Regions from separate parts of the Marinobacter sp. EN3 genome, predicted to be linked through region 1. Evidence: predicted binding sites of a transcription regulator. Region 1 holds the regulator's gene; each other region holds the start of a gene.
The links. Region 1 encodes sigma-54, which starts transcription at its own class of promoters, with help from an activator protein. Its sites were predicted from a motif close to ANTGGCATNNANNTTGCTNT; they were not measured.

Region 2: a site for sigma-54 is predicted at 4,862-4,881, ahead of Q675_RS20780 (PEP-CTERM sorting domain-containing protein). Genes of this name have one in related genera too.
Region 3: a site for sigma-54 is predicted at 2,800-2,819, ahead of Q675_RS31885 (PEP-CTERM sorting domain-containing protein). Genes of this name have one in related genera too.

The regions. Positions count from the first base shown of each region.
Region 1 is NZ_AXCC01000025.1:32,912-42,531, reverse strand. Features, by position in the region: gene yjgA (ribosome biogenesis factor YjgA) at 1-476, opposite strand, end outside; gene mgtE (magnesium transporter) at 494-1,855, opposite strand; gene Q675_RS29430 (HPr family phosphocarrier protein) at 1,947-2,216, opposite strand; gene rapZ (RNase adapter RapZ) at 2,223-3,107, opposite strand; gene ptsN (PTS IIA-like nitrogen regulatory protein PtsN) at 3,162-3,632, opposite strand; gene hpf (ribosome hibernation promoting factor) at 3,721-4,029, opposite strand; gene Q675_RS29410 (RNA polymerase factor sigma-54) at 4,103-5,632, opposite strand; gene lptB (LPS export ABC transporter ATP-binding protein) at 5,821-6,546, opposite strand; gene lptA (lipopolysaccharide transport periplasmic protein LptA) at 6,524-7,090, opposite strand; gene lptC (LPS export ABC transporter periplasmic protein LptC) at 7,074-7,673, opposite strand; gene Q675_RS29390 (KdsC family phosphatase) at 7,670-8,239, opposite strand; gene Q675_RS29385 (KpsF/GutQ family sugar-phosphate isomerase) at 8,239-9,228, opposite strand; gene Q675_RS29380 (ATP-binding cassette domain-containing protein) at 9,403-9,620, shown strand, end outside.
Region 2 is NZ_AXCC01000001.1:271,303-280,922, reverse strand. Features, by position in the region: gene Q675_RS20795 (glycosyltransferase family 2 protein) at 1-369, shown strand, start outside; gene Q675_RS20790 (GNAT family N-acetyltransferase) at 366-1,487, shown strand; gene xrt (exosortase) at 1,500-3,053, shown strand; gene Q675_RS0118930 (glycosyltransferase) at 2,995-4,065, opposite strand; gene Q675_RS20780 (PEP-CTERM sorting domain-containing protein) at 4,133-4,813, opposite strand; gene Q675_RS20775 (PA14 domain-containing protein) at 4,962-6,926, opposite strand; gene Q675_RS20770 (tetratricopeptide repeat protein) at 7,047-9,620, opposite strand, start outside.
Region 3 is NZ_AXCC01000041.1:42,590-52,209, forward strand. Features, by position in the region: partial or broken gene aupB (alkane uptake protein AupB) at 1-525, opposite strand, end outside; gene aupA (alkane uptake protein AupA) at 537-1,874, opposite strand; gene Q675_RS31885 (PEP-CTERM sorting domain-containing protein) at 2,174-2,728, opposite strand; tRNA gene Q675_RS31890 (tRNA-Ile) at 2,939-3,015, opposite strand; gene rpoD (RNA polymerase sigma factor RpoD) at 3,076-4,932, opposite strand; gene dnaG (DNA primase) at 5,051-6,802, opposite strand; gene rpsU (30S ribosomal protein S21) at 6,957-7,172, opposite strand; gene tsaD (tRNA (adenosine(37)-N6)-threonylcarbamoyltransferase complex transferase subunit TsaD) at 7,406-8,461, shown strand; gene plsY (glycerol-3-phosphate 1-O-acyltransferase PlsY) at 8,474-9,067, opposite strand; gene folB (dihydroneopterin aldolase) at 9,209-9,580, shown strand; gene folK (2-amino-4-hydroxy-6-hydroxymethyldihydropteridine diphosphokinase) at 9,577-9,620, shown strand, end outside.

The sequences.
Region 1 (9,620 bases):
CGGGCCTGGCCGGTATTCTTACCTTTCTCGACTTCCTTGCGGGCGTTGCGGACCAGATTGCGCAGGTGCTGCACGTCGGCCACTGGGCAGTAATCAATAAACTCTCCTACCACCTTGTCGCCTTCGGAAATCATCCGGTCGCGCCAGCGCTCGGCCAGATGGTGTCGGCGGGTATGCTCTTCGCTGCCGGCGTGGAAGGCGTCGATGGCGCGGCCAATGGCTTCGGGGTCGTCCTCCTGGCGCAACACCTTACCAATGTACTGCAAGTGTCGCCGGCGGGCCTCACGCTGGGGAATCCGGCGTGATTCAATGATCGCCGCTTTCAGGGTCTCGCTGATGCTCAGGGTGGCCAGCTGTTCGTCGTTCAGGTCCAGCATGCGTTTGCCCAGATCCTGAAGCGCGTGCATTTCGCGCTTCAGCTGCGATTTGCTGGGGCCAAGGTCGTCCTGGAATTCGTCGTCAAATTGGTCAGTCATGGTAGGTCACAGGTTGCTCAGGCATAGAAAATGGTGGCCAGTCCCAGGAAGGCCATGAAGCCGACGACGTCGGTTACGGTGGTGAGTATCACACTGCCGGCCAGGGCCGGGTCGATGTTCCGGGATTTCAGGAACAGCGGCAAGACGGTGCCCACCAGCGCCGCCGCCACCAGGTTAATCACCAGTGCCGCCGCGATGATGGCACCAATCAGCCAGTCCTGGAACCAGACCACGGCGGCGGTGGCAACCACCACGGCCCAGAGCAGGCCGTTCAGTACCCCGGACAGAAACTCACGGTTCAGCAGCCAGCCCACGTTGGCGCCGCTGATCTGGCCAACGGCCATGCCCCGGATCACCAGGGTCAGGGTCTGGCTACCGGCAATACCGCCCATGCTGGCCACAATAGGCATCAAAACAGCCAGGGCAACGACCTTGGCGATGGTATCTTCGAACAGACCAATCACCGCGGATGCGGTAAAGGCGGTAATCAGATTGATGCCCAGCCAGACCGCGCGCCGGCGGGTGGTCTTCATCACCGGGGCAAAGGTGTCCTCGTCTTCATCCAGACCGGCCATGCTCATCAGGGAGTGGTCGGCATCCTCACGGATAACGTCGACCACGTCATCGATTGTGATCCGGCCCAGCAGCCTGTTGGTCTCATCCACCACAGGGGCAGAAATCAGGTCGTAGCGTTCGAACAGAGTGGCGACCTTGGTATCGGACAGGGACACGGGAATGGGTTCAATGTCTGTGTCCATCACTTCCCGAACGGTAGCCGCGGGATTGGATACCAGCATCCGGGTAATGGGCAGCATGCCGATAAACTCGTCCCGACGGCTGACCACAATCAGGCTGTCGGTCATCGGGGGCAGGCTGCGGTGACGGCGCAGATAGCGCAACACAACGTCGATGCTGATGTCCGGCCGCACCGTGATGGTGTCGGTGTTCATCAGGCCGCCGGCAGTGTCCTCCGGGTAAGCGAGGACTTCCTCTACCCGCTGACGGTCTTGCTCGTCCATGGTGTCCAGGACTTCCTGGATCACCGTGTCCGGCAATTGCTGAAGCAAGTCGGCCAGGTCATCCGACTCGAAATCTTCCAGAATGTCCGCCAGCTCCTGCGCGTTCAGCTGGCTCAGGAAGTAGCTACGAATATCGTCGCCAAGGTACTGGAGGACTTCCCCTTCCAGCTGCTTGTCGACCAGGTTCCACAGCAGAGCCCGTTGGCGTGGTGGCGAAGATTCCAGAAGGTGAGCAATATCGCTGGGGCTCAGACCGCCATTCAGAATGCGGGCCACCTGCTTGAGGGCACCACTGTCCAGCGCTTCACTGAGTGAGCGAAGGCGTTGGCGGGCCTGGCTTTTTTCCAGAATGTCGGTCATTGAACCACCTGCGATCAGAAAACCTTTGCATTATAGCGGAGTTAGGTGGCACACGTGAGAAAGGATTGTAGGTGAATGACGAAACCGGAGGTTATTCTCCTTCACCAAAATAATCGTTGATCAGGGCAGCCAGCGCGTCGATGGCATCCTGTTCGTCCGGACCATCGGCAACCAGTTCCACTTCGGTACCCTGGCTGGCGGCCAGCATCATCACCTGCATGATGTTCTTGGCGTCTACGTCCCGGCCTTTGCCACGGATTCGCACCTTGCTGTCAAAGTCTGATGCGGTGGCCACAAGCTTTGCCGTAGCCCGCGCATGCAGGCCGAGTTTGTTGATGATGGTGATGGGGCGGCAAATCATAGGCGCTCAGATTTCTCCCCGGGTTTGAAGGTGTGGCAGTTCGGTGTGGCGCACCTGCACATTACGGTAATGATCGCGGAAATAGCGCCCGAGCTGCTCACACACATAAACGGAGCGGTGCTGACCACCGGTGCAACCGATGGAAATGGTCATGTAACTACGATTGCTGTCGGCAAACGAGGGCAGCCAGGTATTCAGGAAGCCAGTGACGTCATCCACCATCTGACGGGTCAGCGGTTCCCGTTCCAGAAATTCGATGACCGGCTGATCAGCGCCGGTGTGTTTGCGCAGGCTGGTGTCCCAGTATGGATTGGGCAGGCAGCGTACGTCGAAGACGTAGTCTGAATCCACCGGCACGCCGTGCTTGAAACCAAAGGACTGGAACAGCAGTGCCAGTTCCTGATCCTTGCGGCCGGCCACGCGCTGCTTGATCATGTCGCGTAGCTCGTACATGGAGAGCCCGGTCGTGTTGACGTAAAGATCGGCCAGCTTTGACAGGGGTTCCAGCAATTGCTTTTCGTTGGTGATTGCCTCCCGCAGCGAAGTCTTGTCATCGCTCAGTGGATGCTTGCGGCGGGTTGCGTGAAAGCGTTGCAGCAGTGACTGTTCGTCGGCATCCAGGAAAATGATTTCAACCTCGACACCGGTCTGCTTCAGTTGCTGGTAGATGGTTTCAAAATTGGCCAGCTCGGCAGACAGGTTCCGGGCATCAATACTGACGGCCATTTTCTTCAGCCGGCCCGGTGCTTCCTGGGTGGCCGCCTCCCGGGTTAGCGGGAACAGCAAGCCAATGGGCAGGTTGTCGATGCAGTAGAATCCCAGGTCTTCCAGCACATGCAGGGCCGTACTCTTGCCGGAACCGGATCGGCCACTGACGATAATCAGCTTCATGGGACTGTTTCTCCTTCAATCTGCCTGGCAGCCTGTCCAGATATCAGGCTGATCTCAGTGATGACTTTCCGCCATACGCTGGTAAAGGGTCGCGGGATCTTCACTCTGGCGCAGCCGGGCGCAGAAAGTGCTGTCATTGAATCGCTCCGCCAGTTGGCTCAGTAACTCCAGGTGTTCACTGGTGGCTTCTTTGGGGACGATCAGGGCAAACACCAGATCTACCGGCTGGTTATCGATAGCATCAAAGTCTACCGGCTCTTCCAGAGTCATCAGTACGCCGATGACGCGGTCCAGGCCTTCCAGTCGGCAGTGGGGGATGGCAATACCCTCACCGATACCGGTGCTACCCAGGCGTTCGCGGGAGACCAGATTGTTGAAGATCTGGGTGTCGCTGAGGATTTCATCCTGAAAGTGAATCCGTTCAGCGATGAACTCCAGCACACGTTTCTTGCTTGAGGCCGGCACCTTACAGAGGGTCAGTTCAGGGGCAAGAATATTGTCGATGGTCAGGGATGGCTCGCTCATGGATCGACTGCATGTCCGTAAAAAAAAGGCTGCGGCCGGTTAGCCCCGCCGCAGCTCGTTTCATGAAACACCCGGTAAGGTTCGCGCTTCAGCGACCGCCGTTACCGTGCATCCGGTCTACGTTCTTTTCTTTGTGCTTGAGGATCTGACGGTCCAGCTTGTCGACCAGAGCGTCGATTGCGGCGTACATGTCCTCATTTTCTGCCTTTGCGTGAATCTCACCACCAATCACGTGCAGCGTGGCTTCCGCCATCTGGCGCACCTTCTCGACCTCCAGGGTGACCTGGCAGTTACTGATGTGGTCGAAGTGACGCTCCAGCTTCTCGAACTTGGTGTTGACGTAATCCTTCAGAGCGGGAGTCAGTTCTACGTGATGGCCTGAAATGTTGAGTTGCATAGGCGTCTCCTGTTGTCATACTGCCGGCGTGCTTGCCGGATTGCGTGCCAGTGCATCTTGCACCGGCGAAAGTTTAAACCAGGCGTTTTCGTTCGTTCGAGGGAGGAATATGCATGGTCTCCCGGTATTTGGCCACGGTACGCCGCGCCACGTTGATTCCCTGTTCCCCTAGCATGGCTGCAATTTTGCTATCGCTCAATGGCTTTTTCGGGGTTTCCTCGGCAATCAGCTTCTTGATCATCGCCCGGATGGCTGTAGACGAGCATTCGCCGCCCTCGGCGGTGCTGACGTGGCTGGAGAAAAAGTACTTCAGCTCGAAAATACCGCGGGGCGTGTGCATGTACTTCTGGGTGGTAACCCGGGAAATCGTGGACTCGTGCATTTCCACCGCCTGGGCAATGTCAGACAGAATCAAAGGCTTCATGGCTTCTTCACCCTGATCCAGGAACCCTTGCTGGTGTTCAACGATGCGGGTGGCCACTTTCAACAGGGTTTCATTCCGGCTCTGCAGGCTCTTGATGAACCACTTCGCCTCTTGCAGCTGGTCGCGCAGGTAGGTGTTATCGGCACTGCTGTCAGCCCGACGGATCAGCGACGCGTAACTTGCATTCACCCGGATACGCGGAGCGATTTCCGGGTTGAGTTCAACCCGCCATCGGCCTTCGTGTTTGCGTACGATAACGTCCGGGATAACGTAATCCGGTTCGGCCCGATCCACGACATCGCCAGGGCGCGGGTTCAGGCTGGTGATCAGGGCCAGTACCTGTTTCAGCTGGTCTTCCTTGAGCCGGCTGCGACGCAACAGCTGTGCGTAGTCCCGGTTGCCAAGCAGATGCAGGAACTGGGTAACCACCAGTCTCGCCTGGCGCAGCCAGGGGGTATCCGGTGGCAGCTGGTTGAGCTGAATCAGCAGGCATTCCTGGAGATCCCGAGCGAACACGCCTGGCGGGTCGAAGTGTTGCAGGCGGTGGAGTACCGCTTCCACTTCGTCCAGTTCCAACGGGTCTTCTTCGGTTTCGTCCAGCAGGCCTGCGTGAATGTCCTCGATATCAGACGTCAGGTAACCGCGCTCATCCACGGCGTCCAGCAGCGCGTGGGCAATGGCCTGATCCCGCTCGCTCAGGGGCGTCAGGTTCAGCTGCCACTCGAGGTGATCCTGCAGGGTTTCGGTGGGCGAGTTACGGGTTTCGAAATCCGATTCGTGCTCGTCTTCGCCCTTGCTGGCCGGAGCCGGGGCAGACTGGTAGATGTCATCCCAGGCGGTATCCACCGGCAGATCATCCGGGATGTTGTCCGGAATGTCGTTCTCGGACGACCAGTCTGGGCCGTTCTCGGTTTCGTCCCAGTCCGGGCTCGCGTCCTGGTGGCTGTCGTCCTGGTTGGCCTCAGAGCTGGAAGCTTCACTGTGCTCGTGCTCTTCGCGCTCGTCGCCTTCAGGTTGCTCATCGTCCTCTGAGGTTTCCAGCATGGGGTTGGACTCCAGCGCCTGCTGGATTTCCTGCTGGAGATCGAGGGTAGAAAGCTGTAGCAGGCGTATGGCCTGCTGCAGCTGGGGCGTCATGGTCAGACTCTGGCCCAGCTTAAGCTGTAATGAGGCTTTCATAACCATGGCTCAAGATCCATAACTCATGGGCATCCCGGTTGTTGCTTTGCCGGCGCACAGGCCGAAAAAAATGTTGTACGCTGGTTACTTGCCATTGTCTGTGAACAGTATAAGCAAGTTTTTTGCCGAGTTTACTTGCTACAGATCATCAAAACAATCAGACCTCGGATAAACCCTGTTTTATCAGGTCAGAGCCGGAACTCATCACCCAGATACACTTCTTTCACCTGCTGGTTTGCCAGAATGGCTTCGGCATTGCCGGAGGCGATGATGTGGCCGCCGGAAACGATGTAGGCATTCTCGCAGATGTCGAGGGTTTCCCGAACGTTATGGTCGGTAATCAATACGCCAATGCCTTTATCCCGCAGGTGCCGGATAATGTGCTTGATGTCACTGACGGAGATAGGGTCTACGCCCGCGAAGGGTTCGTCCAGCAGGATAAACGCGGGCTCCATGGCCAGCGCCCGGGCGATTTCAACCCTGCGGCGTTCGCCGCCGGATAGCGCCATACCCACGCTGTCACGGATGTGAGTAATATGAAACTCTTCCAGCAACTCTTCCAGCTTGGCTTCCCGTTCCGCCCGACTCATGCCTTTGCGGGTTTCGAGGATGGCCGTGATGTTGTCCCGCACGGTCAGTTTGCGAAACACGGAGGCCTCCTGGGGCAGGTAACCGATGCCCTTGCGGGCGCGCCCATGCATTGGCAGCGGGGTGATGTCCTGGGTGTCGATGGTGATCCGGCCGTGATCCGCAGGCACCAGGCCCACGATCATGTAGAAGCAGGTGGTCTTGCCGGCGCCGTTGGGGCCGAGCAGGCCGACAATCTCGCCGGAGCGAATTTCCAGAGAAACGTCCAGCACCACTTTTTTCTGCTTGTAGCTTTTTGCCAGATTACTGGCCCTGAGAACTGCCATCCGAACCTTTCCCGTCACTGGATTGAGCTGAATTACGAGGCTGAATCACCATTTCCACCCGGCCGGAGCCGCCGTCGGATGGCGTGCCGCCTTCCGCAGTAACAACGCGGCGAACGGTGTCGTAGTGGATGACGTCGCCCCGGAATACGTTGCCGTCTTGTTCAATAACGGCCTGGCGTTCAAAAATAACCAGGTTTTCATCGCCAGACCAGGTGATGTTCAGGGCCTTGGCATCGGTCGTGCCTTCGCCTTCCTGGCCGGGTTGCCGGTAATGGGCGGGGTTGCCGGCGGCTTCAATCCGGCTGACACCCTGTTGGTTGCGGTAAAGTACCACCCGATCCGCGTCCAGTCGGGTTTCGCCCTGAATCAGTTCGACAGCGCCGGTGTAAACGGCCGTTCCGGCGCTTTCATCCAGGCGGGCCGAATCGGCACTGACCTTTATGGGGATGTCGGAATCCAGGTTGAATGCCGATACAGGGCCGGCCAGCAATGCCATGGCCAGAATCACTGGCCGGCAGAAAGATCGTTTACCTGACGGTTTCATATTGTCCCTCTACCCGGGAGTTGAGTTCGAGAATGCGTTCGTCGATCCAGGCTTTCATGCCGGTGGAGCGGGTGACGCCGAAAGGCTCGGTGATGGTCACCGGCTGGTCGGTGTAGACGGTGCCTTCGCTGTTGTCCAGGGTCAGTGCCTCGGTTTCAAGAACGGCTTCGCGGCCCTCGGACTGTCGGGTCAATCGGACGTCCCCCATAAGCTCCAGCTTTTCATTGTTCTGCAGAAGGCTACCTTCATTGGACTCGACGAGCCAAGGGTCGGGGCTGCCCTCACTGAAAAGCCGGGCTCTCGGCGTGTCCAGATGAGCCGTGCCGGTTTCTTCAAACTGTTCAATTCTGGGGCTTGTTAGATCAATCTGGAGGTTGCCTTGTTCATCCCATGCACGGTATTGGCCGCCCACCACAAAGCCGTCGGGTTCTGCGGGCCCCCGCAGGTCGCTGGCGGCATTCCGTGAGCTGACAGGCTCGTCGCTTTGCCACAGCAAAAAAACGGTTGCTGTTACGGTGGCGGCAAGGGCCAGGGCTGTAATCCGCCGTTTGCCACGATCGCCGAAAAGCCGCTCGGTGATCATGCTGGCTCGTCCAGATAGGGGGCAAGAGTGTTGTCCAGATGCCCTTGAGCCCAGAGCAGGAGATCGCAGGCCTCGCGCACAGCGCCCTGTCCACCGTGGCTGCGGGTACAGTAGTCGGCGTGTTGCTGAACCAGCCAGTAGCCGTTGGGTACCGTGATGCCAAGGCCGGCAAAACGCAGCGCAGGCAGGTCGGGCAGGTCGTCGCCCATATAGGCAATCTGTTCCGGCTTAAGGTTCATATCCCGGATCAATTCCAGCAATGCGATTTTTTTGTCTTCGCGACCCTGCATCAGGTGCGGGATGCCCAGATCCGACATCCGCTTTTCCGTGAGGGGCGAGCGCCGTCCGGTAATCACCGCCACGGTGATGCCTGCCTGCATCAGTTGTTTCAGGCCCAGGCCGTCAAGAATGTTGAAGGCCTTGAGTTCATCGCCGCTGGCACTGAAATAGAGGCGGCCATCGCTCATAATGCCGTCCACGTCCAGGGCGATCAGGCGAATGTCCGAGGCTTTGGCCTTCAGGGCTGCGTCCCAGTGGGTTTGTAACGGATGCGCTGTCTGAGTCATCAAATCACTCCGGCCCGCAGCAGGTCGTGCATATTAATAGCGCCCACCAGGGTGCCGTTTGCGTCGGTAACCGGCAAGGCGTTGATCTTCATTTCTTCCATGATATTCAAGGCTTCTGCCGCCAGGTGGTCTGCCCGGATGGTTTTGCCGTTGCGGGTCATCACGTCCTGGATGGGGGTAGTGTGCACATCCACGGATTTGTCCAGGGTCCGGCGCAGGTCGCCGTCGGTGAAGATGCCCGTCAGGGTGCCGGCGGCATTAACGACCGTGGTCATACCCAGGCCCTTGCGGGTTATTTCCAGCAGTGCCCCGCTCAGGGTTGTGCCCTCGGCAACCTGAGGAATCTGGTCACCGGTATGCATGATGTCGGATACCCGCAGCAGCAAACGGCGTCCGAGGCTGCCGCCAGGGTGGGAAAACGCAAAATCCTCGGCGCTGAATCCCCGGGCTTCAAGCAGCGCCACGGCCAGGGCATCGCCCATGACCAGGGTGGCGGTTGTGCTGGAGGTGGGTGCCAGGCCCAGCGGGCAGGCTTCAATGGCCACGCTGACATCCAGGTTGGCAACGGCCTCTTGTGCCAGTACCGAATCGGGTTTGCCGGTCATGCTGATCAATGGCGCGCCCATGCGCTTGATCAGGGGGAGAATGGTGACCACTTCGCTGGTGCTGCCGCTGTTGGAAATGGCGATGACCACATCCTGGGGTGTTATCATACCCAGGTCGCCGTGGCTGGCTTCGCCTGGATGAACAAAAAAGGCGGGCGTGCCCGTGCTGGCGAGCGTGGCGGCTATCTTGTTGCCGATGTGCCCCGATTTGCCCATGCCTGTCACCACAACCCGGCCTTTGCAGGCCATGATGACCTCGCAGGCGCGGCTGAAATCATCGTTTATACGGCTTTCCAGCGCTTCAATGGCTTCGCGCTCGATGCGGATTGCCCGTAGGGCCGAGTTGCAAAAGTCCTGGGTGTTGAAGGTATTTGATTCGGTCATGTCGGCTGGCTGTCTGCTCGATCTGGGATTTGAGGCCGAAGTATATCACTTCTGGTGCCCCCGGCTCGCCTGCATCAGGGATTCTGATCATTGCCATCAAGACATTTTACGTTGCTTTAATTGAGGTCTGGGAGAGCTTGTCATAATGTAGGCGCTCCTTGAAAGGGATGGATTATGGAGTCATCTGCGTACATAACACTTAGGGATGTGGTGTTTTCCCGTTCCGGGCGCCGGATTTTTGATGGAATCAGTCTGGATATTCCCAAAGGGAAGGTGACTGCCATCATGGGGCCCAGTGGTACCGGTAAAACCACGCTCCTCAGGCTCATCGGAGGTCAGCTTCGCCCGGATTCCGGCCAGGTGAGTGTGGCAGGCCATGACGTGCCCCGGCT
Region 2 (9,620 bases), on a different contig from region 1:
GCGGAGGACTACGGGCTCTGGTTGCGTTTTTCTACCCGCTATCAGTTTCTATATGTTCCAGCGGTGCTTGGGTATTACCGGGTTATGGAAAACCAGATTTCCTCTGACAAGGATAGCCGGTTTCGAGCGAACGAGCAGTTGGTCCAGAGCTTTCTGAAAGCCTATCCTTCAGCGGTTACCCGGGGTGAGGCCCGCCGGGGATTGAGTTATTTTTTTATTCGGAAAGGGCGATATGAGTACTCGTCTGGTCAGCGTCGCCAGGCCTTTCGTTCTTTGCTTCGGTCATTGTCGAAGGACCCGTTCTGGATGGGCCCCTGGCGGTTCGCTGTAAAAATGCTGCTAACTTCCAGCCGAGGGAGGCGAATGTGACTTATACCGTTCGTCGCTTGTCTGAGAAAGAGTTTTTCGGGCTGCAGGAAAGCTGGGACCATCTGCTGGAGCAGAGTAATGCCGACCCGCTGTTCATGAGCTGGGCCTGGCAGACGTCCTGGTGGGAAACCTGGGGCGATAGACTGAACCTTGATCTGTTGCTGCTTGGTGTATACGCCCCGGGCGATACGCTGGTTGGCCTGGCTCCGCTCTACCTGAGTGCCGTCAGCACGCCGCTGGGATGGAAAGTTCGAAGGCTGCATGTGGTAGGCAATGCCTGGAAGCTGGGGCCTACGGTGCGCACGGAATATGTGGGCGTCATTGTGGATCGGCGTGAGCAACTGGCCATCCTGCAGGCGCTTGGGAGCTATCTCGCTGAGGCCCGGTGGGATGAGATGATTATTGCGGATGCCTCCGCGAGATCAATGAGTATGATCGAATCTGGCCTGAGCCACACGCTGGCTCCCTCCCGGGTGGTTCGGAGTGAGTCGGAAGGTGTGGTGATCCCAACTCAGGGACAGTTTACGGACTGGTTATCAAGGCTTGGAAAGAATACCCGTCTGAAAGCCTATAATCGGCGAGAGTTGTTTGAAGGTACTTTGAATGGTTCCTTCGAGGAATGGCAGACCCCGGAAACGTTTCTGGCATTACTCAATCGTTTTCATTGCGAGCGTTGGGGAAAGCCCTGCTTTGACGATAATGCTGTTCGCTTCCATGAGGCACTTCTGAACCGGCTCTCTGGAGGCCAATCCGCGAGAATGTCGGTACTGAGAGCCGACAATCAGATTGTGTCTGTACTTTATGATGTCCGCGCCGGGAATCGGGTATACAACCTGCAGGCGGGGTTCATGCAGGATTTCCACAACAAGTTGTCCTTGGGCACGCTCCATTTGGGTTACGCCATTGAGCGATCCTTTCAGGATTCGAGTATTGTCAGTTACGACTTGCTGGCCGGGTCCGGGAAAAACACGTTCTACAAACAGCACTTCAGAGGGGAGCAGGTGTTGTTTACCACCGTTGAGTATGTTCGTTCTCCCATTCTTAAAATGGCTTATGGGGCAAGGGGTTGTATGCCGCCCCGTTTAGTGTCCTCAATTAATCGTTTCTTTCGTCTCTGAGCGGGTGTTGTCATGAATATGGAAAGGATGCCGTCTATCAGCCTGATGAGTCGCCTGTGGCCGTTCCTGCTTGTCTTATGTGTGCTGGCATTCGTTACTTTCCCTACTTTGGAGGGAGTCGTGACGCGATGGTTAAAGTGGGACGAATCATACTCCCATGGTCTTTTGTTAGCCGGCGTGTCGCTGTATCTGATCTGGCGAAAGGCGAAGACCAATCCGGTGGCCCCGGGCTTCGCCCCGGTTTGGGTTCTTCCTTTGATAGCCTGTCTGCTTGCCTATTGGGTCGGCGGGTTGATTCGTCTTCAGGCGCTTCAGCAATTGGCGTTGGTGCCTCTTTTGTTTGCTGCCTGCGCGACGCTGATGGGGTGGCGCCAGGCTCGCTGGTTCATTGTGCCGCTGGGTTTGCTGTTTCTGACCATTCCTGTGTGGGACTTCCTGGCCTGGACGCTACAGGTAATTACTGTTGCCGTTAATAAGGTCCTGTTGGGTTTTTTCGATATTGATTTTGAGGTGGAGGGTGTATTCGTTTACCTCATCGGTGTCGGAACCTTTGAAGTTGCTCATGGATGCTCTGGACTTCGGTATCTGCTGGTGGGGCAGGCGCTGGTTCTGATTTATGGCGAGTTATACCTGTCGAGGTTACGATCCCGCGTCACGTTATTCTGTTTGGGGGTGGCATTCGCTCTACTTGCCAACTGGATCCGGGTGTTCGTCATCATCTACATGGGGTATGAAACGAACATGCAGTCCGGCCTGATCGAGGATCATGAAAACTTTGGCTGGTGGGTGTTTGCGGGCACGCTTGTTCCCCTCTATTTTCTGGCTCGTCAGCTTGAGATACGGGACGACCAGGTTGTTGCCAGCCAGGACAATGACGAGAAGCAAGATCACGCTAAACCCGCAGGTAAAGCTACGGTTGCTGTAACGGTTGTCGCGCTGCTGGGGCTGGTTACCTGGATCGCTTTGCCGGACAAGCGAGGCAACATTGCTTCTGAGCCCGAAGGGTACGCCATTGATTTAAGTGAAAGGTATTCACCGGTGTTCGGATCTGCACTGGCGGGGTGGCGCCCCAACGTTCTCAATCCAGACAGGGTGTATGCGCAGACCCTGTTTGACCGTTTGCAGGCCCGCGCAGGGCAAGGTTTGGGCACAACCTACTATCTGGGCGCTTTTACCTATGACTATCAAAGGCATCGTGCGGAACTCATCCAGTACAGTAACCGCCTTTATGACCGTGATTTCTGGATTCCGGAAGGCTTCTTTGATGTTGAAAACAGCCTGAATATCCCGGTGCAGGGAGTCACCCTGAAACATCGTGTTTCCGGACAACGTGTGCATCTGGGGTATAGCTACTTTGTTCAGGGGCAGTGGGAAACCGATCAGTGGCGCGCGAAGCTTGCTCAAGTGGGTGGGTTCTTCAGTGGCCGTGATGATGCCTCTTTACTCATCTCTGCAGTGGCGTGCGATGGCTGTGAGGTGGCTGCAACTCTCGCTGAGTTTATCGAGTCTACCTTTCCGGTGATTCTTGAGCAGATTGATCAAGAGGTGGTGCGACCAGATCTTTGAGCTGGCTCTCTAATCGGGAAAGAAATTGTTCGTGATTGGTTGAATACCATTCGATTGCCCGCCTGGACATGTGGGCCAGCGTGGCCGGCGGCTGGTCTATCGCAGCTTGAATGCTCCGCTCCAGAGCTTGCTCTGAGACAAGGTAACGGGTGCCCAGGCGAAACGTCAGGTTTCTTTCCACATGTGCCAGAAAGCCTCTGTCCTTCCCAACCAGCTCGTTCATGGGCGGTGCATCAGTTGTTATTGTAATACAGCCGTAAGCCATGGCCTCTGCCAGTACCTGGCCATAACCCTCCACCTCAGAAGGTAGTACCGCGAAACCGGCCTGGGCCCAGAGTGTGTTCAGTTCATTGTTCGTAAGATTTTTCTCTACCCTGATATTGGCGGCGGGGGTGGTGTCCAGATGCTGGGAGACAATGACCAGTTCTGGCCATTCGGGATGCCTCTGCCAACATGCCATAACACGTTGCGTACCCTTGAACTGGCTGTTGCCGGCTACATGCAAAGCAAGGCGGTAGTCTTTCTTTTCCGAGCCGGTCTGGGCGCCGATCTCACCGCCGGTAAACCCCAGGTACTGGGTGTCTGAATGTAGGGCGGAAAAAATCGTTACCGCGTGGTTTGTTTTGCAGAGTATACGATTGATAAAACTGAGGTAGGGAAGCCTGGACTCAATGAACCATTCCTGATTCGGAATGAGCCAGTGATGCCGGCCAGCGGTCAATTGAGATACCCAGACATTCTCCAGATGAATGACTAGATCCGATTGTTGACCCGGTTTTAGCAGCCTAAGAGAAGCAACCTGACTGCGATAGAAGAGTTTGCTGAGAAATCCGGGGCAAAATCGTTTCAGTGCTTTGAATCGATAAACTGAAAGGCGGGATCGCCATAGGGGAGTAGGGGGCAATCGAACCTGTCTGGTCTGGTGCCCAAGCCGTTGCAGGGCTGCTTCCAGTATCCTGGCATCTTTCTGGAGCCCCCTGCCGCTATTGGCATAAACAATCAGTACATCCATGAACCTGACCCGGAATGAAAAAGCCCTGCGTTCGCAGGGCTTTTAAAGCGTACCACAGAAGTCCATGTCAGGCTTTTTTACGGCCTTTCATTCGAACTGCAATGCCTGCGAGGCCGAGGCCGAGCAATGCCAGCGTGCCAGGCTCGGGAACCTTGGTAGCGCGAACTGCGATCACCATATCGTCGTGGTTATCGTCGCCTACGTAACCGTCATCCAGGCTGATTACAAAGTAATCATCTTCAACATAGAAGAGGTTGAAGTTTGTGCTGGAATTGGGCTTGGTAATGTCGTTGAACTGCCCGCCATTATTAGCGTCGTTATTAATGGTAACGCCTCTGCCATTGACGAACTTGAAGTTCAGCAGAGCGTCAAGGCCACCGTAGAATACGGCGCTGTATTGGTCATCCACGGAGCTATTAGTATCGAATACCAGCGTGTCGCCCCAGTAGAATTGGTTGTTATCTGAAGCTTCTTTACCCAGGTAAGTAAAGGTAAGCTTGAAAGGATCTGAACTGGTGGACTTCAAGTTGTGGCCGAACAGCACGGAATCGCTAACACTGTACAACGGCGCATCGGAAGTCCAGGTACCAGCATTTCGCGTAGCGTAATCGTTATCTCCAGGAACGCTTTGCTCAGCGGCGGCGCCAGGTGCATTGCCGTTTGCGACTGCATCAATGTAAGCAGCCTGAGCCACTCCGGCAAATCCGACGGCAGCAGCCAATGCCAAGCCTTGAGTCAATTTTTTCATTTGAGTCACTCCTCCAGTGAGTGGTCTTTGCGTTACGTGATCCTTTAATAAGCAGGCTTCGTGCCAGATCTTAAGTCATTGAATATTAATGAACCTTTCTGTTTGCTGCTGTTTGGTTGTAAAATAACTCGACAACTAAAATGCTCACTTAGTTAACCTGATGCTCTACCGGATCAGACGGTTCACTACTCAATCCATTGATATCAATTACCTGAATCGTAAAGTACCAGGTGCCGGGCGCCAGGCCGGTAACCGTGGTTGAGGTTGTGCCTGCCGGCACCTCCAGAGTTTGAGTCAGGTTTGCAGCATCCTGTCCGTAGTTGATCCGGTAACGGTCAATTTCGCTCAGAGAAATGCTGCTGCCATCTACCCTGGTGCCGGGAGGCGTCCACGACAATGTCACACTGCCGCTGGCATCGCCGGTACCACCGGGCTGACTGGTGACCGGTGATTCTGGTTCCGATACGGTTTCGAGCGTGTACGGGTGCAGGCCCGATTGATAAGCCTCAAGAACCGTCACGCCGCTATCGTTAAGCACCCGGCTGGCTGATGGTTGCATCAGGGGGAGTCCGTAGCGAAGTTTGTAAAGATCGTCGATGCCGTCGTTCAAGGTGCTTTCGGCGAACTCGCTGTCCAATGCCAGATGCTGGACGGTGTTGGTCGTGGATATGGCATCTCCAGTGGCGGCGTCGGTAATCGCCAGTTGTGCAGTGGCGCCCCAGCCGAACTCAAAGTACTCCATGGTGATGGCAACGGGGGTCCCCGCTTCGAGACTCGCTGTGGCGTTGTAGCTGGTGGGGGATTGGTTCTTCCACTGATCAATGACGGTAGAGCCGTTGAGGAAAAGCCGAACACCATCATCCGTAGTGGTGGTGAAGGTGTAGTCCCGGGTTCCTTCATTGTGAGGTGGTGTGAACCATCCCTGCCAACGCACGCTGAACCGGTCCCTTGGAAGCTCCGCTGACGGGCTTCCACTATTCCAGTTGAAGTTGACCGTCGCATCCCGCTGACTGTAAACGAAGCTGTCAAACTCGGTGCCTGTGAAGTACTGGCCGACGAATCCGGTTGCGTACACTTCCTGAGGGGCAGGGAAGTCGCTGGCATCGGTGGGATTGGTGCCCGCCTGGTACTCTTGCAGGATGGTGTAGCCATCACCGTCAAGATCTACATTGGCATCGCCCGGGTTGGTGGGGTCCGTGCCATAGGCGTATTCGTATCCATCCGGAATACCGTCGTTATCGGTATCTTCGGTGCCGGGATTGGTCCTGGCCCAGAACTCATCCATGGCGGTAAGCAGGTCATTGTCGGTATCGGATTTGGCGTCGGCCGCATTGGATGGATCCAGCCCGTACACAATCTCCCAATTGTCGTACAGATCATCACTGTCCGCATCAAGTGGTGGGTACTGGCTGTTGAATGAGAGGCCCTGTTCAGCGTCAAAGTAGCCGATTCGGTAACCCAGATGGTAGGCATCTTCGGTTGTCATCTCGGGGGCCGAGTCAGGGGCTTTCTGAGCGTAGCTGTGTAGCGCGCTGCCGCTGATCACTTGCTGAGAGATGCCGGGGCCGGACCAGGCAACGGTAAAGTGGTCGTCCCATCCACCTTCCTTGTGTCTGAATTCAAAGTAATATTTTTTGCCGGCCTCCAGATATTGTACGCCGGAGGTTTGTGAGGCGTAGCGGGTGAAATTATCGAGGGGCGTGGACATGGTGGAGGCGATCTGAACCGCACCGTCCGGGTTCTGGGAATCAGATAACCACAGTTGTGTCTGATCGTCGCCACTGATGTAAAAGGTGTATTCGCCCGTTTCGGGGGGCTCGATAAAGCCCCGGATCAGCGTGCCGTAATTATTGGCTCGGCTGGTGGCTTGGCGCAGTTGGGTGAGTTCAGTGATTTCATCGGGCGAATCCGGATATTTCTCTGCGTCCAGCATGCCCTGAACGTAGTTCCCGGAGATACCGTCAAAATACCAGACATCGACCTTTCCCGGTTCGCTCGTCTCTGGTATCGCGGCTGTCGGTGGCAAATCCTCAATATCCCTGAACTGCCAGTTCTGACAGCCGCTGAGCAGAACCACCACGGTGCCTACGCTCAACACTTTGATAGCAGCCATAACCCACCTTCCTTGCTATTGGAAACAATATGTAAAGTATTGTTGCAGTGGGTCAGGGCTGCCACCGGCGGCTAGGAACGTTTCGTTATGTCCTCTCTTTGGTTATAGCGTGAGTAATGATTAGCCGTTGTTGCCTGCGCTGAACTTGTCCATGATCTGCTGGGCCGCATCCGTGCGGCCGGTGGCTCGATAAGCTTCGGCCAGATGCATGGCAATTTCCTGGGAATCCGGTGCCAGGGAATGGGCTCTTTCCAGTACCGCCAGGCTTTGCTCGTGTTCACCAGCCTCGAACAGGATCCAGCCGTAGGTATCTGCAATCGCAGCATTTTCGGGCACCAGTTCGTAGGCGCGTTTGGCCAGTGATGCCGCTTCGCTGTTGCCGGCCTCGTAATACAGCCAGGCGAGATTGTTCAGCGCCAGGGCGTTGTCCGGGGTCAGTTGCAGAACCTGCTGGTAGTGCTCAATGGCCGCATCCGTCTGGCCTGCTTGCTGGGTTTGAAGCGCCAGTGTAAGCAGAATTGACGAATTGTTCGGGAATTGTTTGTTGGCTTCCTGCAGTGCTTCTATCGAATTCTGAGATCGGCCGGCGTTAGAGAGTGCGCGAGCATGGGCGATGGCCAGTTCCGCCGTTTGTCGCTTGGCCAGCGCCAGTTGATAAAGCTCAGCAGCTTGCTGATGTTCGCCCTGGTTTTCGTAATAGCTGGCTTCTACCTGGTAGGGCGCGGGGGAGTCCGGGTGATGCTGCTTGGCATCCTGCAGCGCGCTGCGCGCGGCGGTTGCGTTGCCATTGCTGAATTCGATGGCAGCCACTTTTAGGGCGATGGCCTCGTTCTCTGGGAAGAGCGCTCGTCCGCGGCTCAGGATCTCCAGAGCGCGCTCGCTGTTGTCGCGCTGTGCCATTTGAGTGGCAATGCCTTCATACACCGCAGCGACCAGCGGTTCAGACGGTGAGGGCTGGTCTTCGCGCTCTCTTTCCATCAACCGGGCGGTAAGTTCATCGGCTCGCAACGTCTCGTTGTTGATCAGCGCGGATTCCAGAAGGATCAGCCGCGGTCCGTTTGCCTCAGGATGTTGCGTGCTGATTTCCTGCATCAGCCCGGTAAGTTGATCGCGCTTCATCACACCGGCAAGGGCCTGAATGGCGGGCAGGTTGTTCGGGTTGGTTTCGACCGCCTGGCGGTACCAGGCAATCGCCTGCTCCGTGTTCTGCTGTTCGCGGGCAAGGTTGCCCAGAGCTACCAGAGGAGCTGCTTCTTCCGGATGTTGCTTGTGCGCCCGCTCAAAGTAGCTGGCCGCCTGTTGGGTGTTGTTCAGGCTGCTGGCCAGGTTTCCGCGGGCGATCAAAGCCGCCATGCTGTCCGGATTGGCTTTAAGCCAGGTGTCGAGGGTGTCTGTTGCCGCCTGCGAATTGCCAGACAACGCCTGGGCCTGGGATGTCAGGATTGTGGCCTGCAGGGCCTCCGTGGCATCCGACGGAATCTGACTGGCCTGTTTGATGGCAGTGGCGAAATCTCGGGTTTGAGTGAGATAAGCCGCATAGCGCAAACGCAGATTATGGTTGTCTGGTGTCAGTTCCAGCGACTTTTCCAGTAGCTGACGGCCACTCTGGTCATCGCCAGAAGCCAGGCTTGCAATGCCTACCAGTGCCAGTGTTTGTGGATCGGCGTCGCTGCCTTCCAGGTCTTCCAGCAGTGATTTTGCGCCAGCCGGGTCGCGCATGGATATGCGGGTGGCGGCCAGGAGTTTGCGTACTTCATCGGCGTTTTCCATATCGGCCAGCGGTGCAAGCAGTTTCTCCGCCACCTCTGGGCGGCCTTGCCGATAACGTATTACGCCCAGCATCAATGCGCTTTGTTGATGGTTGGGAACCTGGTTAAGGACTTCCTGCAAATACCTGGCGGCGGTATTCAGGTCGCCATCATTATAGGCTGAGGCCGCGGCTTCCAGGTTGCTTTTGATCGTACCCGGACCGGACTTGGCAAGGATTTCCTCATAGACAAATGCCTCCGCCGATTTGCCCTGCTCACGCAGAACGGTGATCAGGGCCGAAATGGTCTGGTATTTCCGGAAGGTCATAACGTCGAACTGGCCAATGGTCTCCAGGGCGCGTATGTACGCCTGTTCTGCTTCGGCCCATTGTTGGCGGGCATGGGCGAATTGCGCTTTCCAGAGCCAGACGTCCTCGTGTTCAGCGTCAATTTCTATGGCTTTCTCAAGGCGTTCCTTTGCAGTGTCGAAGTCGCCCTTGGCTGTGGCAACCCGGGACAGGCCGACCATGGCAACAACGTTATTGCTGTGTTTGTCGAACGCGCTCTGGTAGGCCTCTTCGGCTTTGTCAAAGTCGCCGCTGGTCAACCAGGCGCGACCTTTCAGGTTGTCTGCCTGCAACTGTTGATCCGGAGAGGACGATGAAATCTGGTCCAGAGATTCCAGGGCTTCCTGGTGTTTACCCTGGAGAATACGGGCTTCAGCCCGGATCAACGCAGCCTGGTTGCGTTCCGATTGGCCCAGCTCCTCAATGTTCGTCTTCTCAAGGAGCTTGTCCAGTTGCCGTTCAGCGTTCGCCGCATCACCGGCAGTTAGCAGGTTGTGGATGATGACAAAGTAGGGGGCGGCGCGATTCGGCTGGAGATCGATGGCGCTTCGGGCCTCGATGGTGCTTGCTTTCAGCTCACCCTGGCGCTGGAAAAACCG
Region 3 (9,620 bases), on a different contig from region 1:
TCGAAAAATTCATGGCCTGGAATGGGCTGTCGCTGGCGGGTACTTGCCAGGCAATGTCGAAAGTGTCTGCGGTGTTGGCCAGCCCCGCGAGACCCGCATAGGCGCCACGGGTTGCGAACTGGATGCCGTCATCACCAGTAGCGTTCGGAGTAGTGATTTGCCGGCCGCCCTCGGCGGCCAGCGGCTCCTGGAAGGTTACGGTGAATTCTTCGCCGGTCGCAAGCGGGTTAGCAGGCTCAAGCTTCAGACTTTTGCCATTATCGATCAAGGTCACGGTAAATGGCTGGGGCTGGTCGTTACTCTGCAGGGTGATCTTGTTCTGCAGGGTTGCTTCATCATCGATAATCGCATGAGAGAAGCGCAGCACGATGTCGGCTTTCGGGCTGATATCAGCCTGCCCATCCATCGGGAAGGAATAGACCATCGAGCCGGGTCTGGGTTTTCGTCAATGGACTGTTTGTCGCCACCGCCGCAGGCGGCCAGCAAAATGGCCGGAATCAGTGCCAGGGTCTTGTTGTACTTCATGGCAAGCCTCCTCAGAACTTCAGGGTGATGGATCCGCTGAATACGTGGATATCACCATCGGCAGTGACACTGGTTTCGTCACCGTCGTAGTCCACCACGGTGAAGTCGCGCTCCTGCAGTTGCTGGTACTGATAGCCCAGGTCGAGCCGCACCGGGTAGGCGAGCAGGCGGGTTCGGTCGTAAGTGGCACTGATACCAAGGCCAACCACCAGTTTGTCGGTATCCAGGTAGTTGAGCTCCGGATTACGAGTGGTTTTAAGGGGAGACTCTTCGTAGGCAACACCGCCACGAAGGGCGAAGTTCTTGTTCAACTGATATTCCGCACCAAGGCGGGGAATCAGGATGTCGTCGAAACCGATCCGGTTTCCGGAGGCCACGGAACCTTGATCCTTGATGGAGTCGCCGCTGAATTCGTCTTCCAGTTCCGACCAGTTCTGTTGTTCGATACTGCCGCCGATGCGCCAGCCGTCACCGGAGTATTGTGTGCCGATGGCAATCGTTTCCGGCTGGAATGAGTCGATGGTTGTCACAGCCAGGCTGAGCCCGGGATCCGGGATAGTCTGGGTCACGATGATGTTGGAGTCGACTGTGGTTGAGGCCGATGACTTCGTCCGGTAGGTCAGCGCCGTTTCCCATCCGTTCAGGAAACAGTCAGATTCAGGACAAAATGTGCTGCCCAGATCGATGTTCGTGCCCAGAATGGTCTTCAGAGAAGGCTCGGCATTGACCGCAAGGCGCTCACGGCTGGTTTCGCCGCCCAGCGTCGAGACGGCATCAAGATTAGCGGTCGCTTCGAGCGTTACCCGAACCGAAGCACCGGCGGAAATACCGCGCCAGATCGGGGTTGCACCACCGATGTTAAGGAACAAAGGTTCTTTCCCGTATTGAAGGAACTGTCCGCTCTCGCTGGTTTCAGAGCTGAAAGCCAGCATCTCCTTACCGTACTTTTCCACGCCCGCAATAAACCCGAGATAGATGGGGTGCCCGAACCGGGTGAGTGACCCAAGGTTGGTCTTCATGCCGATCAAAACGTGTTGGCTCGGAGAGTCGGAGACAATGTCCCCGCTGGCGTTGGGATTATCGGAGCGCAGCTCCTGTTCAGAATGAAGGATACCCGCCGTAAGCTCGCCACGAGGATCTTTCGTCAGTGCTGCCGGATTGTAGTAGGTGGCAGAAACCTGCTCATTGAACATCGAAAGGGACTGGGCGGTGGCCACATCGACCGGCATTACACCATAACTGGTGCCCAGGTTGCCCATACTGGCACTGGTGGGCATGGACAGGGAGGCGGAAACTGCTGCAACGGCAAGGGATACCGCCCGTACTGAGAATCGGGGGGAAAGAACCATGTATACACTCCGTTCACTCATTGTTTTTGTGCTCAGTCCCGAGGGATTCCTTTCAGGACTGGTACGCTTGTTCAGGTTTTAGTGTATGAGGCTTGTCTGATCGGGACGTTGGCATTTTTGACACGACAGGGTGTCGGTAGAACCGCGTACCTCAAGAATTGTCTAAAACGGCCGAAAACTCATGAGCTTAAAAGGTGGGCTTCCGTGTATTTCTGTTACTTAATGTTTGCGGTTTTGTGAACGGGCACAAAAAAAGCTCCCCAAGGGGAGCTTTAGTGGCATGTAAAAAATGTCGACACTCAGGCGGATTTTTGTAACTTTCTTCTGATTGTGAGCATGCCCAGAATGCCAAGTCCCAGCAGGCCCAGTGTTCCTGGCTCAGGAACCTGTACAGGAACGGACTTGCCAAAGATCGCTACATGAGAAATGGCGCCTCTGTTTGGATAAAAGCCCTGAAGATCCAGTACGTCCTGGCCATTCCAGCTGCCGATGTTGAACAGGTATTGTGGCTCGTTGCCGTCTTTGACAACCAGGTAACACTCAGGGCACACAATGTAGTCCGGGCCATCCCAGCTGATCACCGCGTTGTTAGGGTCTCCGGTGAAACTGGTGGAGTAGAAGGATTGGTAGGAGCCTTCTTCCGGGCCTTCGTAGTTGGACTTGTAAAGCAAAGTGAGGTCGGACGTTCCAAAAAGGGCTGCAACGTCACCGGCGTCAAGCGCTGGATTTGGGGGGCCTACGTCGACAGTTTTGTCGGCGTCTGCGGGGCCAAGGATCAGGGCCATAGCCCCAGCAGACCAGGTTAATGCCAGAGCCGCAATAACGTGTGTTATCTGCTTTGTAATCTGTTTCATTTTTCACCTTCTCTCAGGGCAAGCCCTGAACGCAGTGCGGCGAAGCCGCGATCTGTACTTACGTCTGACTTTCAGCACAGTGTGTGCCAATAGGATTATTTGACGTTAAAACAGAGGCTTGGGCAGTGCTTAAGAGAAGGTTGGAGGCGTATGTGTAAATAAGTTGGACAGGAGTGAGTTGGGTGCGGGTTGGGGGAGGAGTTTGGGAGATGGTGGGCCCAGCTGGACTCGAACCAGCGACCAAGGGATTATGAGTCCCCTGCTCTAACCAACTGAGCTATAGGCCCGGAAAAGAAAACGGGCGCCATTATACCCACGAGGGGTGGCGCCCGCTACTGTCTTGGGGATTAACCGTTGCCCTGGTCGTCAATGAAGCCGCGCAGGTGATCGGAGCGGGAAGGGTGGCGCAGTTTGCGCAGGGCCTTGGCTTCGATCTGACGGATACGCTCCCGCGTAACATCGAACTGCTTGCCGACTTCTTCCAGAGTGTGGTCGGTGTTCATCTCGATACCAAAGCGCATGCGCAGTACTTTGGATTCCCGAGCGGTCAGGCCGGCCAGCACGGAGCGGGTGGCTTCGCGCAGGCCTTCAGCCGTGGCTGAATCCACTGGCGACAGAGCCTGGATATCTTCGATGAAATCGCCCAGATGACTGTCTTCGTCGTCACCAATGGGTGTTTCCATGGAGATCGGCTCTTTGGCGATCTTCAGCACCTTGCGGATCTTGTCTTCCGGCATGTCCATGCGCTCGCCCAGCTCCTCGGGTGTGGGCTCGCGGCCCATCTCCTGCAGCATCTGGCGGGAGATGCGGTTGAGCTTGTTGATCGTCTCGATCATGTGCACCGGAATCCGGATCGTGCGGGCCTGATCCGCGATGGAGCGGGTGATGGCCTGGCGAATCCACCAGGTAGCGTAGGTGGAGAACTTGTAGCCACGACGGTACTCGAACTTGTCGACCGCCTTCATCAGGCCAATGTTGCCTTCCTGGATCAGATCCAGGAACTGCAGGCCGCGGTTGGTGTATTTCTTGGCGATGGAAATAACCAGACGCAGGTTGGCCTCAACCATTTCCTTTTTGGCGCGGCGGGCTTTCGCCTCGCCGATCGACACCCGGCGGTTGATTTCCTTGATGTCGGCCACGTCCAGATCCACTTCGGTCTGAACGTTCTGGATGCGCTTCTGCAGGCGAACGATTTCATCTACACGCTCACCGATAGCGGCCGCATAGGGCTTTTTGGTGGCGGCAATTTCGCCGGCCCACTCAAGATCAGTTTCGTTGCCCGGGAACCATTTGATGAAGTCTTTGCGCGGCATTTTGCAGTCGCGTACACAGATCTGCATGATGGCGCGCTCATTCTCGCGGACCAGGTCGTTGGTTGAACGAACGACGTTCACCAGTTCGTCAAACGCCTTGTTGGCCAGCTTAAACGGGGCGAAAACCTGGCCCAGTTCGTTCAGGGCTTCCTGGGTTTTCTTGTGCCCACGGCCGTGTTTGGCCAAGGCCTTCTCGGCAGCGTCCAGCTTCTCTTTCAGCAGCTCGAAGCGCAGCCGGGTTTCTTCCGGATCTGGCCCGTTGTCGTTGTCGTCTTCGCTGGAGGTGTCGTCATCGTCGTCATCGCTGCTGGTATCGCTGTCATCAGCAGAGGTGTCTTCGGTGCTGGTGTCTTCACCCATGAACGGCTCGGCGTCGTCCGGGTCGAGGAAGCCGGTGACGATGTCGCTGATGCGACCTTCATTCTCGATGATGCGGTCGTAGGCCTGAATCACGGTGCCGGCGGTGCCCGGGAAATGTGCTACAGCGGCCATGACATCGCGAATGCCTTCCTCGATGCGCTTGGCGATGACAATTTCGCCTTCGCGGGTCAGCAGCTCAACGGTGCCCATCTCGCGCATGTACATGCGCACCGGATCGGTGGTGCGGCCAGCGTCGGTCTCAACGGCGGCAAGAGCAGCAGCGGCTTCGGCGGCAGCAGCTTCGTCGGCAGTGGAGTCACCTTCGGTCATCAGCAGGGTATCCGCGTCTGGTGTCTCTTCGCACACCTGGATACCCATGTCGTTGATCATCCGGATAATGTCTTCAACCTGATCCGGATCTGCGATATCTTCCGGGAGGTGATCGTTTACCTCGGCGTAAGTCAGGTAACCTTGTTCCTTGCCTCGTGCGATGAGGTCTTTCAAACGTGATTTCTGCGAATTGCCTGACATAGACACCCTGTGAACTCGCTTTTAAAAAGGAAAAAAGTTAAACAGCCATTATAGCTGTCGCTCGGTTGCGCTGCCACCGAATGGTTAGATGGTGATCAGGGCAACAGGTTTCAAGTGCTCAGCTTTCAGCCTTCGGATTTAACGTACCGGCGCTGAGCGTTCGCAGCTCCTCCCGTTCTTCCGGGGAAAGCTGTGCCAGGTTCCGGAGCAGGGTTGCCAGCCTCTGCTGACGCGCGGCCTCTTCATTCGGGCTTAACAGCTCTCTGGCAGCCGCCAGTGTGCTTTCCCGGGCCGGTATGTGCTCCAGTTCGTCAAACAGGTTGTAAAACCTGTCCCTGGCCTGTTTGTTCGTGGCCAGCCCCGCGACCAGTGTCTTGCGGGTCTGAATTTTTTCTTCCAGTAACCAGCGGGCAAAACGCCCCGCGCGTTCAAGCTGCCGGGTGCTGTCTGCCAGAGCTTTCACTTCGGTTGCCAGTTCCGGTGCTTCCAGCAAGGCCAGGCACAAGGTGCTGTCTTTGCTGAGTTTTACGTCAATCCGCTCTTCCGTGGGCCGGCTCTGGCCTTCACCGCGCCAGCCCCGTGCCTTGTAATTCTGGCCCTGCTGGCGGTTCTGCCACTGGTTGCGGCCGCCGCAAAGGCGCAGCATTTCGTGCCACATGGCGTCCCGCAACGTGCTGCGGGGCATCTTGTTCAGCAAGGGCTCAACCCGTGCCCGAAGTTCGCCTCGGTGTTCGGGCAACTGCAGATCAAGGCCCTCGCTCTGGCGATCAAACAGATAGCGTGAGAAGGGTGTGGCGCCCTCAATACGCTTCTGAAATGCGTCCGGCCCTTCTTTGCGCACCAGTGTGTCCGGGTCTTCGCCTTCTGGCAGCATGAGGAACTGCAGGTGCAGCCCGTCTGCCATCAGTTCCAGGGCATTCTCCATGGCCCTGTCCGCTGCCCGAAAACCTGCCTGGTCGCCGTCAAAACAGAACACGATATGCCGAACGTGCCGAAGCAGTGCGGTCAGGCTGTCCTGGTTGGTGGCCGTCCCCAGAGTCGCCACCGCGTAATGGATGCCGTGCTGGGCCAGCGCAATCACATCCATATAGCCTTCGACCACCAGCAACTTGTCCAGTTGTCGAATGGCTTGCCGGGCCTCGAACAGGCCGTAGATTTCCCGGCTCTTGTGGAAAACGTCCGATTCCGGCGAGTTAATGTACTTGGCCTTGTCGTCACCCAGCGTGCGCCCGCCGAAGGCGATGGTTTTGCCTCGGGTGTTCCGGATGGGAAACATAACCCGGTTGTGGAACAGATCCCTGGGGCGGCCGTACTGGTCCGACACCGTGCGGGTCTCAATCAGTGGTGCTTTTAGATCCTTCGGGGCGGCGTCGTAAAGTGCCGTGCCGGTGCCCGGTGCAAAACCAATCTGATACTGCTGGATAATGTTTTCATCCAGTCCCCGCTGCTTCAGGTAGTCCCGGGCATAACCGCCTTGCTGACTGGTCAGTGCTGAGTGATAGAACCGGTTGGCAAACTCCAGGGCATCGGTCAGTGTCCGCGCCTGTTGCATTTCCTGTTTGGCAGCTCGGTCGTACGGCACTTCCAGCCCGGCACGCTTGGCCAGTTCTTCTACCGCTTCGGTAAAACCCAGGCCCTCAAATTCGCGAACAAAGCTGATGGCATCGCCATGGGCTCCACAGCCAAAGCAGTGATAGAAGCCTTTGTCCGGTCGAACGTTAAATGATGGCGTCTTCTCGTCGTGAAACGGGCAGCAGGCCTTGTAGTTGGCTCCGGCTTTTTTCAGCGTGATGCGCGAACCGATCAGCTCCGCCAGATCAATGCGATCCAGCAGGTCTTCAACAAAGCGTTGAGGGATCAATCCGCTCATGGTGGCTCCACTTCAGCCGGGGTGCCGGGTGCGAAGGCATTTTCGCCATAGCCAAAAATGCCGCCGAAGCCAGGCCTCGGCGGCATTTTCAGCTTGCCGGGTGGGGCGAAACGCCGTTCCGGCAATCAGTTGTGCAGTCGATGCGCGCCTGAACTCAGTACAGACGCTCGAACTTGCGCTGTTCCCGCTGAAGCTTCTTGAGATGACGCTTAACTGCAGCAGCTGCTTTACGCTTACGAACAGCGGTCGGCTTCTCGTAGTGCTCACGACGACGTACTTCAGACAGTACACCGGCCTTCTCGCAGGAACGCTTGAAGCGACGCAGTGCTACGTCAAACGGCTCATTCTCTTTCACTTTAACAGCTGGCATTCGAAAATCACCTACCTGATAGATTCGGTTTCAATTTGTTCCGTCGGCCAGTGCCGTACGGGCTCGATCCCTGGTCAGATTGGCTAAAACTCGACCAGTGCTAATTTAGGGCGGCAATGATAGCCGCTGGGCTGGCCAAGGTCAATCACTGTTCAACGAAACTGCCGGAAGCTTTCGGGTTTCTGCTAAAATGCCGCCCACGTACCCGACACCCCTTGGATGTAGTGCCCATTATGCTGATTCTTGGTATTGAAACCTCCTGCGATGAGACCGGTGTAGCCCTGTTTGACGCTCAGCAGGGGCTGCTGGCCCATGCCCTTTACAGTCAAATCGGTATGCACGCCGATTATGGCGGCGTGGTGCCTGAGCTGGCCTCCCGGGATCATGTCCGCAAGCTGCTTCCTTTATGCGATGAGGTGCTGGCTCAAGCCGGCAAAGCTCGTTCCGATATCGAAGGTATCGCCTATACCGCCGGGCCCGGGTTGGTGGGTGCCCTGATGGTGGGCGGCTCGGTGGCGCATGCATTGGGGTTTGCACTGGGGGTTCCGGTGTTGGGCGTGCATCACATGGAAGGTCACCTGCTGGCGCCCATGCTGGAGGACAATCCGCCGGCCTTTCCGTTTGTAGCGCTGTTGGTGTCTGGCGGCCATACCCAGTTAGTGCGGGTGGATGGCATTGGTGAGTACCAGATGCTGGGTGAATCGGTGGATGATGCTGCCGGCGAGGCGTTCGATAAAACCGCGAAAATGCTGGGTCTGGATTATCCGGGTGGCCCCCGGGTAGCGGCCCTTGCCGAAAAAGGCAGAGAGGGGCAGTACCGTTTTCCCCGCCCGATGATCGATCGTCCCGGCCTGGATTTTTCCTTCAGCGGTCTGAAAACCTATACCCTGAATACCGTTAACAAGGCTAAAGATAAAGGCACGCTGGATGAGCAGCTAAAAGCAGACATTGCTCTGGCGTTCGAAGCTGCAGTAGTTGATACCCTGGTCATCAAATGTCGCAGAGCCCTGGAGCAAACCGGGTGTAAGCGGTTGGTCATTGCCGGCGGGGTCAGCGCCAACAAGCGGTTGCGGGCGTCACTGGAAGCCATGGCAGAAAAGCTGCGTGGTTCGGTGTTCTACGCTCGTCCGGAGTTCTGCACCGACAACGGTGCCATGATTGCCTATGCCGGTGCGCAGCGGCTAAAGGCCGGTCAGCAGGATGGCGAGCGGATTGTGGCGGTACCCCGGTGGCCGATGAATACCCTGCCGCCGGTGGCGGAACCTCGTCACAACGGCCTTGTGGACTAGCCGGGCGGGAACTCAGAGCCCGGTTTCCCGCCCCTGGGCCAGGCGAATCAGGTTGTTGCGGTGACGCACCACAATCAGCAGGGTCAGCAGTCCGAACAGGGGCAGGGTTTCCGGTTCCAGCAGGGCGCTGATGAGTGGGCCGCTGGTGATCGCCACCAGAGAGGCCACGGCTGAAATGCGCCAGCGCCACATCACGCCCAGCCACAAGCCCGCCATGATGGCGGTGGTGAGCGGTGCCAGCGCCAACCCTGCCCCGAGAGCCGTGGCAACACCCTTGCCGCCTTTGAACCGATAGAAAGCCGGGATCATGTGTCCGGTCACCGCGCACAGGGCAATCATGGCCTGCACCAGAATGGACATGCCAAGACTGTGGCCGAGCCAGACGGGCAGCCAGCCCTTGAACGCATCCAGCGCCAGGGTTGCCAGCGCAGGTTGCCAGCCACCTGCCCGGTACACATTGGTGGCTCCGGGGTTGCCGGAACCCAGGGCGCGAGGATCTGGCAGTTTCCAGAGGCGGCACACTGGTATCGCGAACAGCACGGAACCCGCCAGATAAGCGCTGGCGCAAAGCAAGACAATCGCAACGGGTTGGCTAAAGACGTCCATGGCGTAACCGCTGTACAGAGACTGGGCCCTGTGTTCTGTGAGAAAATGCCGCCCGCATCAAGGCAGGCTGATTGTCCGTCACAGTATCGTCTGCCTGGGTAATATTCAATCAGCCATCAGTGGAAGGCTCGGGAGACCGGTTTGGCAAATGGCAAATGGGACACAGTCCTGATCGAAGGACTGGCGGTGGAAACCGTGATCGGGGTGTACGATTGGGAACGCGAAGTCACACAGCGGCTACTGGTGGATCTGGAACTGGCGTGGGATAACTCGGTGCCCGGCGCCAGTGACGATGTTGCCGATGCACTTGATTACGCCGCCGTTAGCGAGCGGGTCAGTCAGTGCCTGAAAACGCTGCAGCCGGAGTTGCTGGAGCGGGCCGCAGAGGAAGTTGCCCGTTTGCTGCAGAGCGAGTTTGGCGTGCGTTGGCTGAGGCTGACGTTGAGCAAGCCCGGTGCTGTGCCGGCCGCACGCTCGGTGGGCGTGAGAATTGAGCGGGGGGCACGGGCATGAAACGTGTATACATCAGTATCGGCAGTAATATTGAACGCTA